3 regions of the Brevibacillus sp. BC25 genome follow, and region 3 is predicted to be linked to each of the others. Evidence: riboswitches for the same ligand, from Rfam matches in the RefSeq annotation. Region 3 holds a riboswitch; each other region holds the start of a gene.
What was found. Region 3 has a riboswitch for lysine ahead of PMI05_RS13850 (aspartate kinase). Riboswitches for the same ligand answer to the same signal wherever they lie in the genome.
Positions count from the first base shown of each region.

Region 1: linked by a shared signal. The riboswitch ahead of dapD (2,3,4,5-tetrahydropyridine-2,6-dicarboxylate N-acetyltransferase) and the one ahead of PMI05_RS13850 (aspartate kinase) in region 3 are both predicted to bind lysine.
Region 2: linked by a shared signal. The riboswitch ahead of PMI05_RS14050 (amino acid permease) and the one ahead of PMI05_RS13850 (aspartate kinase) in region 3 are both predicted to bind lysine.

Region 1 is NZ_AKIX01000052.1:11,909-16,330, forward strand. It holds gene PMI05_RS15330 (hypothetical protein) at 36-230, shown strand; gene PMI05_RS15335 (EcsC family protein) at 244-1,098, shown strand; gene PMI05_RS15340 (GNAT family N-acetyltransferase) at 1,073-1,621, opposite strand; gene PMI05_RS15345 (flavodoxin) at 1,690-2,130, opposite strand; lysine riboswitch at 2,269-2,458, shown strand; gene dapD (2,3,4,5-tetrahydropyridine-2,6-dicarboxylate N-acetyltransferase) at 2,550-3,260, shown strand; gene PMI05_RS15355 (aspartate aminotransferase family protein) at 3,275-4,422, shown strand, end outside.
Region 2 is NZ_AKIX01000048.1:33,412-37,833, reverse strand. It holds gene PMI05_RS14060 (hypothetical protein) at 1-92, opposite strand, end outside; gene PMI05_RS14055 (hypothetical protein) at 242-1,015, opposite strand; gene PMI05_RS14050 (amino acid permease) at 1,314-2,762, opposite strand; lysine riboswitch at 2,876-3,061, opposite strand; gene PMI05_RS14045 (DinB family protein) at 3,146-3,640, opposite strand; gene PMI05_RS14040 (CGNR zinc finger domain-containing protein) at 3,809-4,366, shown strand.
Region 3 is NZ_AKIX01000047.1:26,744-31,165, reverse strand. It holds gene PMI05_RS13855 (YslB family protein) at 79-531, shown strand; gene PMI05_RS13850 (aspartate kinase) at 585-1,826, opposite strand; lysine riboswitch at 2,058-2,245, opposite strand; gene uvrC (excinuclease ABC subunit UvrC) at 2,348-4,129, opposite strand; gene PMI05_RS13840 (DUF2164 domain-containing protein) at 4,168-4,419, opposite strand.

The DNA of each region.
Region 1 (4,422 bases), on a different contig from region 3:
CATGGGGGTTTTCGACTACAAGGGGAGGAAGTCCTGTGACAAACGAGCAGAAAGCGATCTTGGAAAAGTTCGGGTTTCGGATCGAAGGAGAGGAAGTGAAACATTTGAAGCTGGGAATCGTAAGAAATAAAAAAGAATTCGTCTCTCACGCCACATCAGAAGAGTTGCAGGACTACATCAAGTCTATCTTGCGCAACCAATGTCAGTGGAGGCGAGGAGTATCTGAATGAGCAGCCAGGGAGGTTGTTGGATTTGAGGGAGTCTAGGGAGACATTAGTTACGGCATTACGTGAAGTGGAGGCTTGGGAGAAGGACCAGAACGACTTGTGGTTCTGGGAAAAGCTTGGCAGACTTCCTTTTGTTCTGTTGGATCGGATTACGCCTGCATTCGTTCAAGAGAAGCTGGGAAAAGCCGTAGATGAAATGGCAGCCTTTCTTGAGACAGGTGGAACTTATTTGGTGCAGGATGAACCGATTTACAAGAGGTTTGGCAAACGGTTAGAGGGACAGGGCACGTCTGTTATTGGCAAAGAGGAGATTGCTGCTGTACCGCTTACGATCATGAATAATGTCGCAATGGAGCTAAAGGATTCACGTGCGAATTTTGCCACGGTACAAGGTGCCACGACTGGCTTCGGAGGAATTTTTACCCTCGCGATCGATATCCCGTTATTGATGGGTACATCCCTAAAAGTATTACAAGAGATGGCTCTTGCCTATGGCTATCGACCTGAAGAGAAGAGGGAGCGGCTGTTCGTTGTCAAATGCTTGCAGTTTGCTTCATCAGATATCGTAGGGAAAAAAGCGATACTCGCTGAGCTCTCCCGCTTTGATGATCCAAATGCGCAGAGAGAGGTAATGGCGCAATTGCAGGGATGGCGTGAAGTCGTGGTAACGTACACAGAGAACTTTGGGTGGAAAAAGTTATTTCAAATGGTGCCCATTGCAGGTATTTTGTTTGGGGCGTATTTGAACCGCTCAACCGTACAGGATGTCGCCGAAGCGGGGATGATGCTGTACCGCAAACGGCGCATCCTGGAGCGGCTGCGTGAGAGCGAAAAGAGCGAGGAAATTACTGAGACAACTCCTCAACTGTAAGAGCGTAGAGGAGATGGTCCTCCCATACATCGTTAATTTGCAAATAGCGTAACGAAAGCCCTTCCTGGCGAAAACGGTTTTTTTCCAAGACGCGAATGGAAGCTTGATTGCGAGGCATAACAGCAGCTTGTACCCTGTGCAGTTTAGCATCAGAAAAAGCAAAATGAAGGGCGAGATTTACTGCTGATGTCGTATAGCCTTTGCCATTGCACTCCTGATCCATAAAGTAGCCAATCGTAGCATTTTGCCACGCGCCGCGTGCGACATTCGACAACGCTACACGTCCAATCATCTTTCCGGATTCTCGGGTGAATACGCCGAAAGCATAGGCTGTGCCACGTTCAAAATCATTCTGTGCTTGCGAAATCTGTTCTTGCTGTCCTGGGAGGGTTAGAAATGACGAGGGGCGGATCGGTTCAAATGGTTGGAGAAAGTCATGATTACGCAGCCGAAGCTCTAGGAGCTCGGCTGCGTCTTGTTGTTGGAGAGGCCGTAAGAGAATCTCGTCTGTATGTAGTGACATGAGATCAATCCTCCTTAAAAAGTTGGATTGATAGTATATCATGTGCCAGAGTATTTGGGAAACATCAATTAGCCGAGCAATTCAGCAAACGATACCCCAAATGCTTTGCAAGTTTCCACTTCTTTTGCAGTAGGAGAAAGCTCGATTTTCAAACCTTCCAAAGGAGTTTCCGCACCACGCTCGCTCGCCTTTTTCAGCAAAATATCAACAGCTGCACCGACATGCTCGTAAGCGGAGTCGCAAGAGCCAAAAGCAACTACCTTTTTCCCGCTGAGGTCAATATCGTCCATTTCCTCATAAAAATCCAGGCATTCGTCTGGCAGTTCACCATCGCCCCATGTGTAGGCACCAAGCAAGATTCCATCGTAAGCTTCGAGTTCTTTTGCGTTCGCATCCATCACTTCTTTTATCTCCAGCTCAGCACCAGTTGAACGAATACCTTCTGCAATTGCTTCAGCAATTTCCTGAGTATTCCCTGTCATGCTCGCGTATACCATCAAAATGCTCATAAAACGGACCTCCAATTAGATAATGAGTATCATTCTCACAAATAAAATTAATGAAAATGAGAATCGTTGTCAATAACTTTTTTCTTATTGCCACGTTTCATTGATTTTGGTAGAGTTAAATAAAATTATAATAATGTACTCTAAAATAGAGGTGCGCCGAAGAAGAGTAAGTCTTTTCGTAATCTGCCAGGGGGCAGGAGAAGGAAGAAAGGCTAAAGCGCCGAAGCTTATGCTATGCCCCTACGTAGCACAGGCTGGGGTGTCTCATGAAAAATGATCATCCTGTCACAAGGGACCTCAAGTCTTTTTGTGGAGCGCTATTTATGATTTGCTTATGTAGTATCAAAAGCAATGAGATAGCGAATGCACTCATTGCTTTTTTTGATTTACCATGCTGTTATTTTGAGGAGGATGTAACTATGAACATGATGGATGCTAACGAAATTATCGCGTTTATTCAAAAAAGCGAAAAGAAAACACCAGTGAAGGTATATGTGAAAGGGAACCTGGAGGGAATCGACTTCGGTGCGAGCTCCAAAGCTTTCATTACTGGTCCTACTGGTGTTGTTTTTGGTGAGTGGAAAGAGATTGAGCCAGTGCTCGCGGCTAACGCAGACAAAATTGAAGATTATGTGGTAGAAAGCGACCGTCGCAACTCCGCTATTCCATTGCTGGATACAAAAGGGATTCAAGCGCGTATTGAGCCAGGCGCAATTATCCGTGACCAAGTGACAATCGGTAACAATGCGGTCATTATGATGGGTGCTTCCATTAACATCGGTGCAGTGATCGGTGAAGGTACGATGATCGACATGAATGTTGTAGTAGGTGGACGTGGAACCATCGGGAAAAACTGCCACATCGGCGCGGGATCAGTTATCGCGGGCGTTATCGAGCCGCCATCTGCACAGCCAGTTGTTGTCGAGGACGATGTTGTCATCGGAGCAAATGCTGTCATTCTGGAAGGTGTACGCGTAGGAAAAGGTGCTGTCGTTGCAGCGGGTGCTGTCGTGATTGAAGATGTACCTCCATACGTAGTAGTTGCGGGAACGCCTGCACGTGTGATCAAGCAAATCGATGAAAAAACTCGTTCCAAGACAGAGATCAAGCAGGAGCTACGTCAGCTGTAAGGGAGAGAGTGCACATGGACTGGCGTTCGCTCGATGAACAATATATCGTCTCCTCTTACAAAAGACTTCCGATTGCCATAGAAAAAGGCGAAGGAAATTACTTGTACGATACGAACGGGAAGAGCTATCTCGACTTGTTTACCGGACTCGCGGTAAACGTTCTGGGGCATTCTCATCCGCGCATTGTACAGGCTTTGCGTGAGCAGGGAGAGCGCTTCTTGCATATTTCCAATGTATTTTTAAACAAGCCGGCTATTTGTTTGGCCGAGCGTCTGGTTGCGAACAGCATTAGTGGGAAGGTGTTTTTCACCAACTCTGGTGCAGAGGCTACAGAGACTGCGATCAAGCTGATTCACAAATGGACGAAGAACGAGGGCGCAGGTCGTGAAGGCATCGTTGTCTTACGCAACAGCTTTCACGGGCGAACACTCGGAGCAGTGCGTTTGACGAGACAGGCTCACGTCTATCAAGACTTTCCTCAGCCGGCTTTTCCTGTTTATGAACTGGATGTGGAAGACACGGAAGGATTGCGAGCGATTTGCCAAGAAGCAAGGCCTGCTGCGGTCCTCATGGAGCCAGTCTTGGGTTCCGGCGGTGTCGTGCCGTTAACGGAAGCATTCTTGCGAGAGGTAGCTGTGATCTGTGAACAAGAAGGCATGCTCTTTGTCATGGACGAGATCCAGACAGGAATGGGCAGAACAGGAAAGCTGTTTGCTTATGAGCATGCAGGCGTAACGCCAGACCTTATCCTTTTCGCCAAAGGTATAGGGGGAGGGCTTCCCCTCGGCGGTGTCATTGCTGGTCCAAAGCTGATGAACCAGTTCAAACCGGGGGATCACGGAACGACGTTCGCACCATCACCACTGTCTGCTGCCCTGGGGAATGTCGTGTTGGACGAATTGCTTGATCCAGCCTTCATCGCTCACGTAGAAGAAGTCATTGCATACCTGTGGTCGGGCTTGGAAGCATTGCGTACGCGTCTTCCGGATCAGCTGCAATCCCTTCGCGGAAAAGGCTTGATGGTTGGAATTCCGCTCTCTTCCACCCCGGAAGAGGTCAGCCACTTGCAGCAAGCGTTGCTTGACGAAGGAATTCTCGTTGACGTGACGCAGAAAACGATTGTTCGTTTGCTTCCGCCACTGACGTTGACAAAAGCCGATGT
Region 2 (4,422 bases), on a different contig from region 3:
ATTGCGAGTATTGGGCTTGTCGGAGGTTTAGCGATCAGTCTGTCATCCAGTTGTTTAAAATCAGGCAGGTCGTTTTCGCGATTGTCATCCATGTTCGTCTCCTCCTTTACGGGTTAGTATGTCCACCACTTGCCGGTCAATTTCCTTAACTGGAAAAGGAAATTGACTGGTACTACACACGAAAAAACAGCCCCAGTCCCAGAAAGTTCGGGCGGAGGCTGTGACGATCATCTTTGTGCAGTTAACTCGTTTTCTTGGCCAGAACCTTCATAAAAGAGGCCAGATTCGTTTGTAGCAATGGTGTGAAGGTAGAAAAGGAAGCATTTTCAGCGAGCGTATTTATTTGACGAACAAATTCAGTGGCGTCCTTTGTATTTACATTCTCAAAGCGGTTAGCGATTTTTGTATTTTTTAAATCGGAGAGAAGCGTAGCTTGTTCGTTTCGGTATTGTGCGATCCAGTCTGGACGATGTTGCAGCTTTTTGACGAATTGAATCAGCATGCTTACTTTCTCTGTTTGATTGGTTGTAGCAGCTTGCATTTTTTTGTAGGCCTCCGGGTCGTACCGCTCCATCAGCTTGGACGGATTAACATAGTCGTTCGGCGCTCCATGTGGTTTTTGCGGAAGCTCTACGTAGCTGACACTGCCAGTTGCAGGGTCGACCTTTCGTGTTTTGGCAACGCCAGCAAGCAGATGCAGGGTATCCAAAAATTCAGCAGCATTTTTTTCATCAACCATGTATTGGTCCGCCAAAAATTTACCTTGGGTTAAACCCACTTCTACCAAACCGGCTCTTTCTTCATCGGTGTAGGTGGATTGGGAGTTGAAAAAATTTTGCTCCAGGATGTGGTCAAAAGCTTTGCGAGCCTCGGGTGGTTTATCTGCGAACATTTTATCCAAACGCTCATTAATCTCTGTGCTAAAGAAAAATTGGACGCTGTGATGTTCGATGGCATCAGCAGGTAGCTCGCGTGCCTTGTGTGAACGAAGGTCTACAGTATCGGACTTGGGCAATCCCAGACTAGTTCCTGTCACCATTTTGGGTGCAGGTTGGTTGGGGGGGGTAGGTAGCGGGTATTCGATTGGATTTGCATGTTCTACTCTCCTCACATGGATTCATGTTCAGTCGTGATGGCAGGAGATCTTGTTACCTTTTATCGGATGACTGCTATGAGTTGTGAGAACGGAAGGAAACGGATCTCAATTGCTCCTTGTCTATACTATCGGCTGTTTTTGGTCAGTTTTTAATATGCTGGCAAACAGGAAAAAGGACTCCCGTTCAGATAACGGAAGTCCGTATTTTTTTCTTCGATTATTTCGTGTATTCATCCATGCTGAAGTCTACTTGTTCTAGAGGGACGAGCTTGGTTTTTTGGGTGATTTTATAAGCGAGCCAAATGATTAAGAAGAGTGGCAGGCCAATGTAAGAGACCATGACGCCATACCAGTCGACTGTTCCACCGATGAACGCAGAGTAGTTTTGCCCGAAAATAACGATACAGCAAATGATAAAGGCAAAAATCGGTCCAAACGGGAACCACTTTGCCCGATAAGGCAATTCGCTTAAGTCACGACCCTGAGCGATAAACGCTTTGCGGAAACGATAGTGACTAATGGCAATTCCCAGCCAAGCGATGAAGCCTGACATACCGGAAGCATTCAAAAGCCATACATACACTTCGCCTTCCCCAAACAGAGAGGATAGAAAAGCAAGGGCGCCGATGAGCGCAGTCAAGATCAAGGCATTGATCGGTACGCCGTTACTTGTTACTTTTGCGAACCATTTTGGTGCGTTTCCTTCTTTCGCCAAATTCCACAGCATGCGTGTAGAAGCATACATGCCAGAGTTACCAGCAGACAATACAGACGTGAGAATAACGGCATTCATGACGGATGCCGCAAAAGCAAATCCGGCATTTTCAAATACAATCGTAAACGGACTGATCGCAATATCTGTAAGGTCGCCACTGATCAGATTTGGATTATCGTATGGAACCAATAACCCGATGATCAAAATAGCGAGGATGTAGAAGAGTAGGATGCGCCAAAAAATTTGACGGATGGCCTTTGGAATGTTGCGGGCAGGGTCTTCGCTCTCCCCAGCTGCGACACCAACGAGCTCTGTCCCTTGGAATGAGAATCCGGCAATCATAAAGACACCGAGCAGGGCCATGAAGCCGCCATTGAATGGCGCGTCGCCTTTGGTGAAGTTTTGGAAGCCGACTGCTTGGCCGCCCATAATGCCAAAAATCATCAACACACCTACGATAATAAAGACGATTACTGTTACTACTTTAATCAAGGCGAACCAATATTCAGATTCTCCATAGGCTTTCACAGACAGGAGATTCAAGGCAAACAGCAATCCGAGGAACAAAGCGCTCCACACTATCGCTGGGGTATCCGGGAACCAATATTTCATAATGAGTGCGGAAGCTGACAGCTCGACGGCAATGGTAATGGCCCAGTTGTACCAGTAGTTCCAGCCGAGAGCAAAGCCGAGAGATGGATCGACGAACCGTGTGGCATACGTCGAAAACGAACCGGATACAGGCATGAAGGCTGCCATTTCCCCCAAGCTGGTCATTAAAAAGTAAACCATGATACTAATGGCGAGATAGGCGACTAAAGCTCCACCTGGTCCGGCGGAATGGATCGAGCCTCCACTCGCTAGAAACAATCCCGTCCCAATCGAGCCGCCGATAGCGATCATCGTCAGGTGTCGGGCTTTTAAACCACGTTGCAATTGATTTTGTGACATAAGCTGCTTGCACGACCTTTCATGATTTTTGAGAAGGAAGGTCGGAAACGAAAAAACCGCCATAGCCAAAAAAATGGCATAGGGCGGTATCATCCAATCCCCACCAAGCCTTCACTGAAGATAGCTCACCACGTTTGCTTGGCATGCAAACGTGACAGTTCTGCCTCTTTCGAGTACAGCCCCAACCCAATCGCACAGAGACGCGATATGAGCTTCGGCGGATTTTCCTTACCTGGAGTCATTGATTTTCTCTGAATCTCGTACAGGATGATATAAAAGCCGCGACCTCTATCCTCACCGTGAAAGATGAGGATAACATGTATGAAGTTATGTGATTCATCAACTATAAAGGATTGTTTATGATTAATCAATGTGAAATTTTGTTATTCAAAAGAGCGTCTGGCAGGCCAGGAGCCTTGCAGCTTGCGAATTTGGACGATTTGTCCCGTATGAAACGCATCATGCAGGACAAGACTCATCACGGTTTGGTAAATGGGCGTATAGGTAGCCGTCTGGTTTAACTCCTCATCCGTCAGCAAGGAGAGCTTTTCATGAATGTGGCGATGGACGCTTTCCATGCCCAAGAGGGTCGCTTGCCAAGCGTCTTCGTCATCCGGAGCGCCGGACGGGATGAAGGTATCATCGTTTGTCTCAGCGGAGCCAGGAAATTCAGTGCCCAGTAGACGATGCAACAGGCGTTCTTTGTAATAAAGAAGGTGGCTGACGTTTTCCCAGATCGTGTTGGCTGCTTCTCCCACAGGGCGCCAGCTGGCCTCCGCTACTGATACTCCGGAAAGCGCTTCTTTTAAGGGAGGATACCAGTCTTCCTTGTCATACGTACATTCCCATCCGTGCAAAAGCAAATCCTTCCGATTCATACGCTTCCTCCTCGTCTGTGAAACAGATTGATGAAACGCTATAATAGCAATAAGTAATGAAGGTGTAACTAGTTAACTTAATTACGGTAGTTACAAATAGAGATTACCATATCCTGTATGTTCACACAAGAGAGAAAAATGAAGGGTTTAGTCAGGAGAGTTGATGACATGGACTGGCTTTGTATCGATTTTTTAAATAGTGATTGGCGGGATTGGCGTGGTTCTGGTCGTGGGGAAAATCGCTTGGAGAACCAGGAATGGCTATCATCCTTTTTGCAAACATACAAGCTAACCGCTCCGTTGCCAATGAATGAGGAGTTTGCCGATTCACTTTTGCAACTGCGCCAACGTTTGCGACGTATACTGGAGGCCGTTATCCGTGGAGATCGAATCCAAGAGGAGGACCTTGAGGAATTGAACAGAGCTTTGGCTCTCGCCCCTTTTCATATGCAGGTGTTGTATGTAGAAGAGGAGGGCAGCTACAGGCAAAAGCAATCCAGCTCAACAGAGGGGTGGCCCCTCGTCATGGCACAAATTGCAGCTTCTTTCGCGGAGTTGCTTGCCCCGCAGCATCTGGAGCGAATCAAAATATGTGACAACGAGGATTGCCGCTGGGTGTTTTATGATGAAAGCCGCAACCGGGTGCGCCGCTGGTGTGATGACAAAATGTGCGGAAACCTGATGAAGGTGCGCCGTTTTCGCGAGCGGCAGAAGGAAAAAGACTAATGAAGCCATTACCAACAACCGTCGGGCTATTGTCTCTGACGGTTTTTTCTATGTTT
Region 3 (4,422 bases):
TCTAGCTATTTTTTCTATTACGATGTCATGAATTTGAGCCCCTCCTCATAATCTAGTACAGACAGGAGGGAAGCACATATGAAAGAGAAGGATCAGCTTGCAGCACTGTTGCCGCCGGAGACCATTCCCTATGCGGAAAGAATGAACATGCCCTATCTTGGCTATCATCTTCTACGCGAAACGCTGACCAGCACCCTGCTAGGTGATAGTGAAAACCATATTCTCTATTGGATAGGAAAAAATATGGGCCGCCAAATCCCTATTCAATCTGCAACAGGCCCGATTATGCCTTTTATTCGGCTCGGATTAGGCCAGTTAGACGTCGTAGAGGAGACCGGGCAAACTATCGTCTATTCGCTCACTCATTCTATTTTTAGCTATCAGTCTATAGAGAGACTAGGATGCAGTCTTTCTTTTGAGGCTGGGATCATAGCTGGTATGATTGAGCAGTGGAAAGAAAGAGAAACATTCAGCAAAATCGAAATGGAAAGCCCTTCAGACATTCGGATATCTGTGCAAGTAGCATCATGAAGAAAATGCTCCCTCTACCTGTAACAAAGGGAGAGGGAGCATCCATCCATGTTTTATACTCCGTGCACGACCGCGGTTTCCTCGACATCCAGACCATATGCCGAATGAAGACTGCGAACAGCCAGCTCCGTCAAGGCTGCTGGAATGACGCAAGAAACTTTGATATCAGACGTAGATACCATTTTAATAGAAATTTCTTTTTCTGCCAGGACGCGGAACATTTCGGCAGCTACCCCTGGATTGTTGATCATACCCGAGCCAACAATCGATACCTTGGTCAAATCTTCCTCGAAATCGACCTTTTCAAAGCCAAGCTCGGTTTTGTTTCTGTCCAGCGTATCCAGTGCTTTTTTCAGGTCATCCGCTGCAACGGTAAAAGAAATGTTCGTAACAGACGCATCATAGGAGCTTTGGATAATGATATCGACGTTCACCTGATTGTCCGCCAGCGTATTGAACAGACGGGAGAGCGTCCCGACCTTGGCAGGCATGCCGACAACCGTGATTTTGGCTACATCTTCATCGTGTGCAACTCCACTTACTACTCTTCCTGTTTCCATGTTGGCAACCTCCTCAACGTACGTACCATCTTCGGCAGTAAAGCTGGAGCGGACGACCAGCCTTACTTTGTATTTTTTCGCAGCCTCTACTGACCTTGGATGAAGAACCCCTGCACCGAGGTTCGCCAGCTCCAGCATCTCATCATACGAGATCGTATCCAGCTTACTCGCAGCTGGAACCATTCGCGGATCAGCTGTGTACACCCCGGACACGTCCGTAAAGATTTCGCATTTCTCAGCGTTCAAGCTCGCTGCGAGTGTAACCGCAGATGTATCCGATCCACCGCGGCCGAGCGTCGTAATTTCACCTTCGTCACTGATCCCTTGGAATCCTGCCACGATCACCACACGGCCACGGCCGAGCTCGGATTGAATTCGCTCTGGATCAATCTGCTTGATCCGTGCTCTTCCGTGAATCGCCTCCGTAGTGATTCCAGCCTGCCAGCCCGTAAGAGAAATGGCGTCGTAGCCTTTTGTATGCAAGGCCATCGACAAAAGCGCGATCGATACCTGCTCCCCCGTGGTCAGCAGCATATCCATTTCACGCTCGGATGGGTATGCGCTAATCTGCTTGGCCATGTCTACCAACACGTCAGTAGATTTCCCCATTGCAGAAACAACGACTACCACATCATGCCCTTCCTCTTTGTAGCTGATAATTCGATCCGCAACTCGTAAAATTCGCTCAATGGTACCTACAGAGGTGCCTCCGTATTTCTGCACGATCAACCCCATGCGGCTTCTCTCCCTTTTTCTCATATCCAATGTTGGTATTTATCTCGTATCGTATGGTTTTTCACTATTCTCTCTATAAGGAAAAGTCTTACATTTTTATTTTACAAAAAAGGCACCGACAAGGAATAAGACCTGCCGCTGCCTACTGTTTCGACATACCGGTTCCTCCCTCCCCATACACGCGGACAACGAAGATTGATAGTAAACACCATCAAAACTCACATTGACACACCGTGAGATAGCTCTCCATCTGACAATTGGTCATTGTGCAGATGACAGTCCTGCATTTGTTCAACGCAGACCCAGCATGGAGAAAAGCGGGTTTCCCTCCACACTTCGGCGAATTCCCCTTTCCCGTCCCCTTCACAGATACCCGATCTCAGGGTGGTACTCTTGGTTTTCGCGCCTCTACCTCACTCCATAATGGAAGTGAGGCTAACTATTCTGTTTGAATCGGATTATATCATGAGTCTAAAAATGGATCAATTCCTTTTTAGAGGTTGTTCCAAAAGTTACATTTGCTATGTGTCCAGCTTGCGCAGATGCCCGATGATTTCTTTTGCCAGCTTGTCGCCGATCCCTAATTGACGGAAGTCTTCAACGGTCGCCTCGCGCATTTTTTTCAACGAGCCGAAATGAGAGAACAACAGCTTGCGTCGTTTCTCACCGATACCCGGGATCTCATCCAACTGTGAGGAGAGCATCGTTTTCGTCCGGGATTGTCTGTGGAACGTAATAACAAATCGATGGACTTCATCTTGGATGCGCTGCAACAAATAAAACTCATAGCTATCCCGTCTAAGATTTACAGGCTCTGGCGGATCTCCGTACATGAGCTGAGCAGTGCGGTGTTTCTCGTCCTTCGCGAGTCCACAGACGGGAATATAGAGGCCCAGCTCGTTTTCCAGGACGTCCATGGCCGCACTGATTTGGCCTTTTCCACCATCGATCACAATCAGATCGGGCATCGGCTGGTTTTCTTTCAGCAGGCGAGAGTATCGACGGCGAACGACTTCGCGCATGGAGCCGTAATCATCTGGTCCCTCGACGGTTTTAATCTTGAATTTGCGGTATTCCTTTTTGTCAGGGCGGCCGTCTGTAAACACAATCATCGCAGACACCGGCTCTGTTCCCTGAATGTTGGAGTTGTCAAACGCTTCAATTCGATGAGGAACCGGAATTCCTAAAATGTGACCGAGATTGTGTACCGCTTGGACCGTACGTGCATCGTCCTTGGACATCAGCGCGAACTTCTCTTGCAAAGCAATACGGGCGTTTTCGGTAGCCATCTTCACGAGCTCATGCTTTTTGCCTCTTTTGGGAGCGTGGACTTTGATGCCCAGCCACTCACTCAAAAGCTCCGGTTCACTCTCTTCCGGGAGCAAAATTTCTTTTGGCAGCGCATTTTGCTTGTCGTAGTAGAACTGGCTCACATAAGACATGAAGTCTTCGATTTCGCTACCATAGTATGGAAAGGAAGTCGTCTGACGCTCGATCATCTTCCCTTTTCGCATATAGAACACCTGAATGCACATCCAGCCTTTTTCCACAGCAAACCCGATAATGTCGCGGTCTACCGTATCAGTGAACGTGATCTTCTGCTTCTCCATCACCGCTTCGATGCTCTTGATCTGATCGCGGTATTCCTTGGCGCGTTCGAACTCCATATTCTCTGCGGCTTGCAGCATTTTTTCCGTGAGGGTTTGCTTCATTTCCTCATGGCCACCATCGAGGAACCGGCTGATTTCGTCCACCAAACGCTGATTTTCCTCTGCCGATACCTCGTACACACAGGGCGCTAGACATTGTCCTAAATGGTAGTAAAGACAAACCTGCTTGGGCATGTTGCGGCATTTGCGCAACGGATAGAGGCGATCCAGCAGCTTCTTCACCTCGGAGGCATCTCCCGCATTCGGATATGGACCGAAATACTTGGCTTTATCTTTTAATACCTTACGGGTAATCTCCAGGCGTGGCTGCGCTTCATTCGTAATTTTGATGTACGGATACGTCTTGTCGTCGCGGAGCATGACATTGTAACGCGGGTCGTGCTCCTTGATCAGGTTGCACTCGAGGATGAGCGCCTCAATCGCTGAGGATACCACAATGTACTCAAAGTCCACGATCTCACTGACCAACAGCTGCGTCTTCCCGTTATGACTGCCTGTAAAATAAGAGCGGACGCGGTTTTTCAGCACCTTGGCTTTTCCTACGTAAATGATTTCCCCGCTCGCATTTTTCATCAGGTAGCAGCCTGGCTTATCTGGCAGGACGGCCAGTTTATCTTTTAAGGAGCTGTTCATGGCTGCTCCCTCCTCTTTGCTCTATATCTGTCTTGTATCTATTTGTTCTTGTGGATTGGCTTTTCCAATACATACAGTTCATCTTCTAAGGAACTCATTCGTTCCACCAGCAGCTTGCGGCTGTCTTGTACCCCTTGATTGTAATAGAAGGGGCCGAGCTCCTTTGAAAAAAAGGCAATCAACTCTTCCGTCTCCAAATTGCCGAGTGTCTCCGACCGTTCTTCAATAAAATAGCGCTGTACTTGATGAACAAGATATTCCATTTGCTCTCTCGTCAATTTGGTTGGCATCGT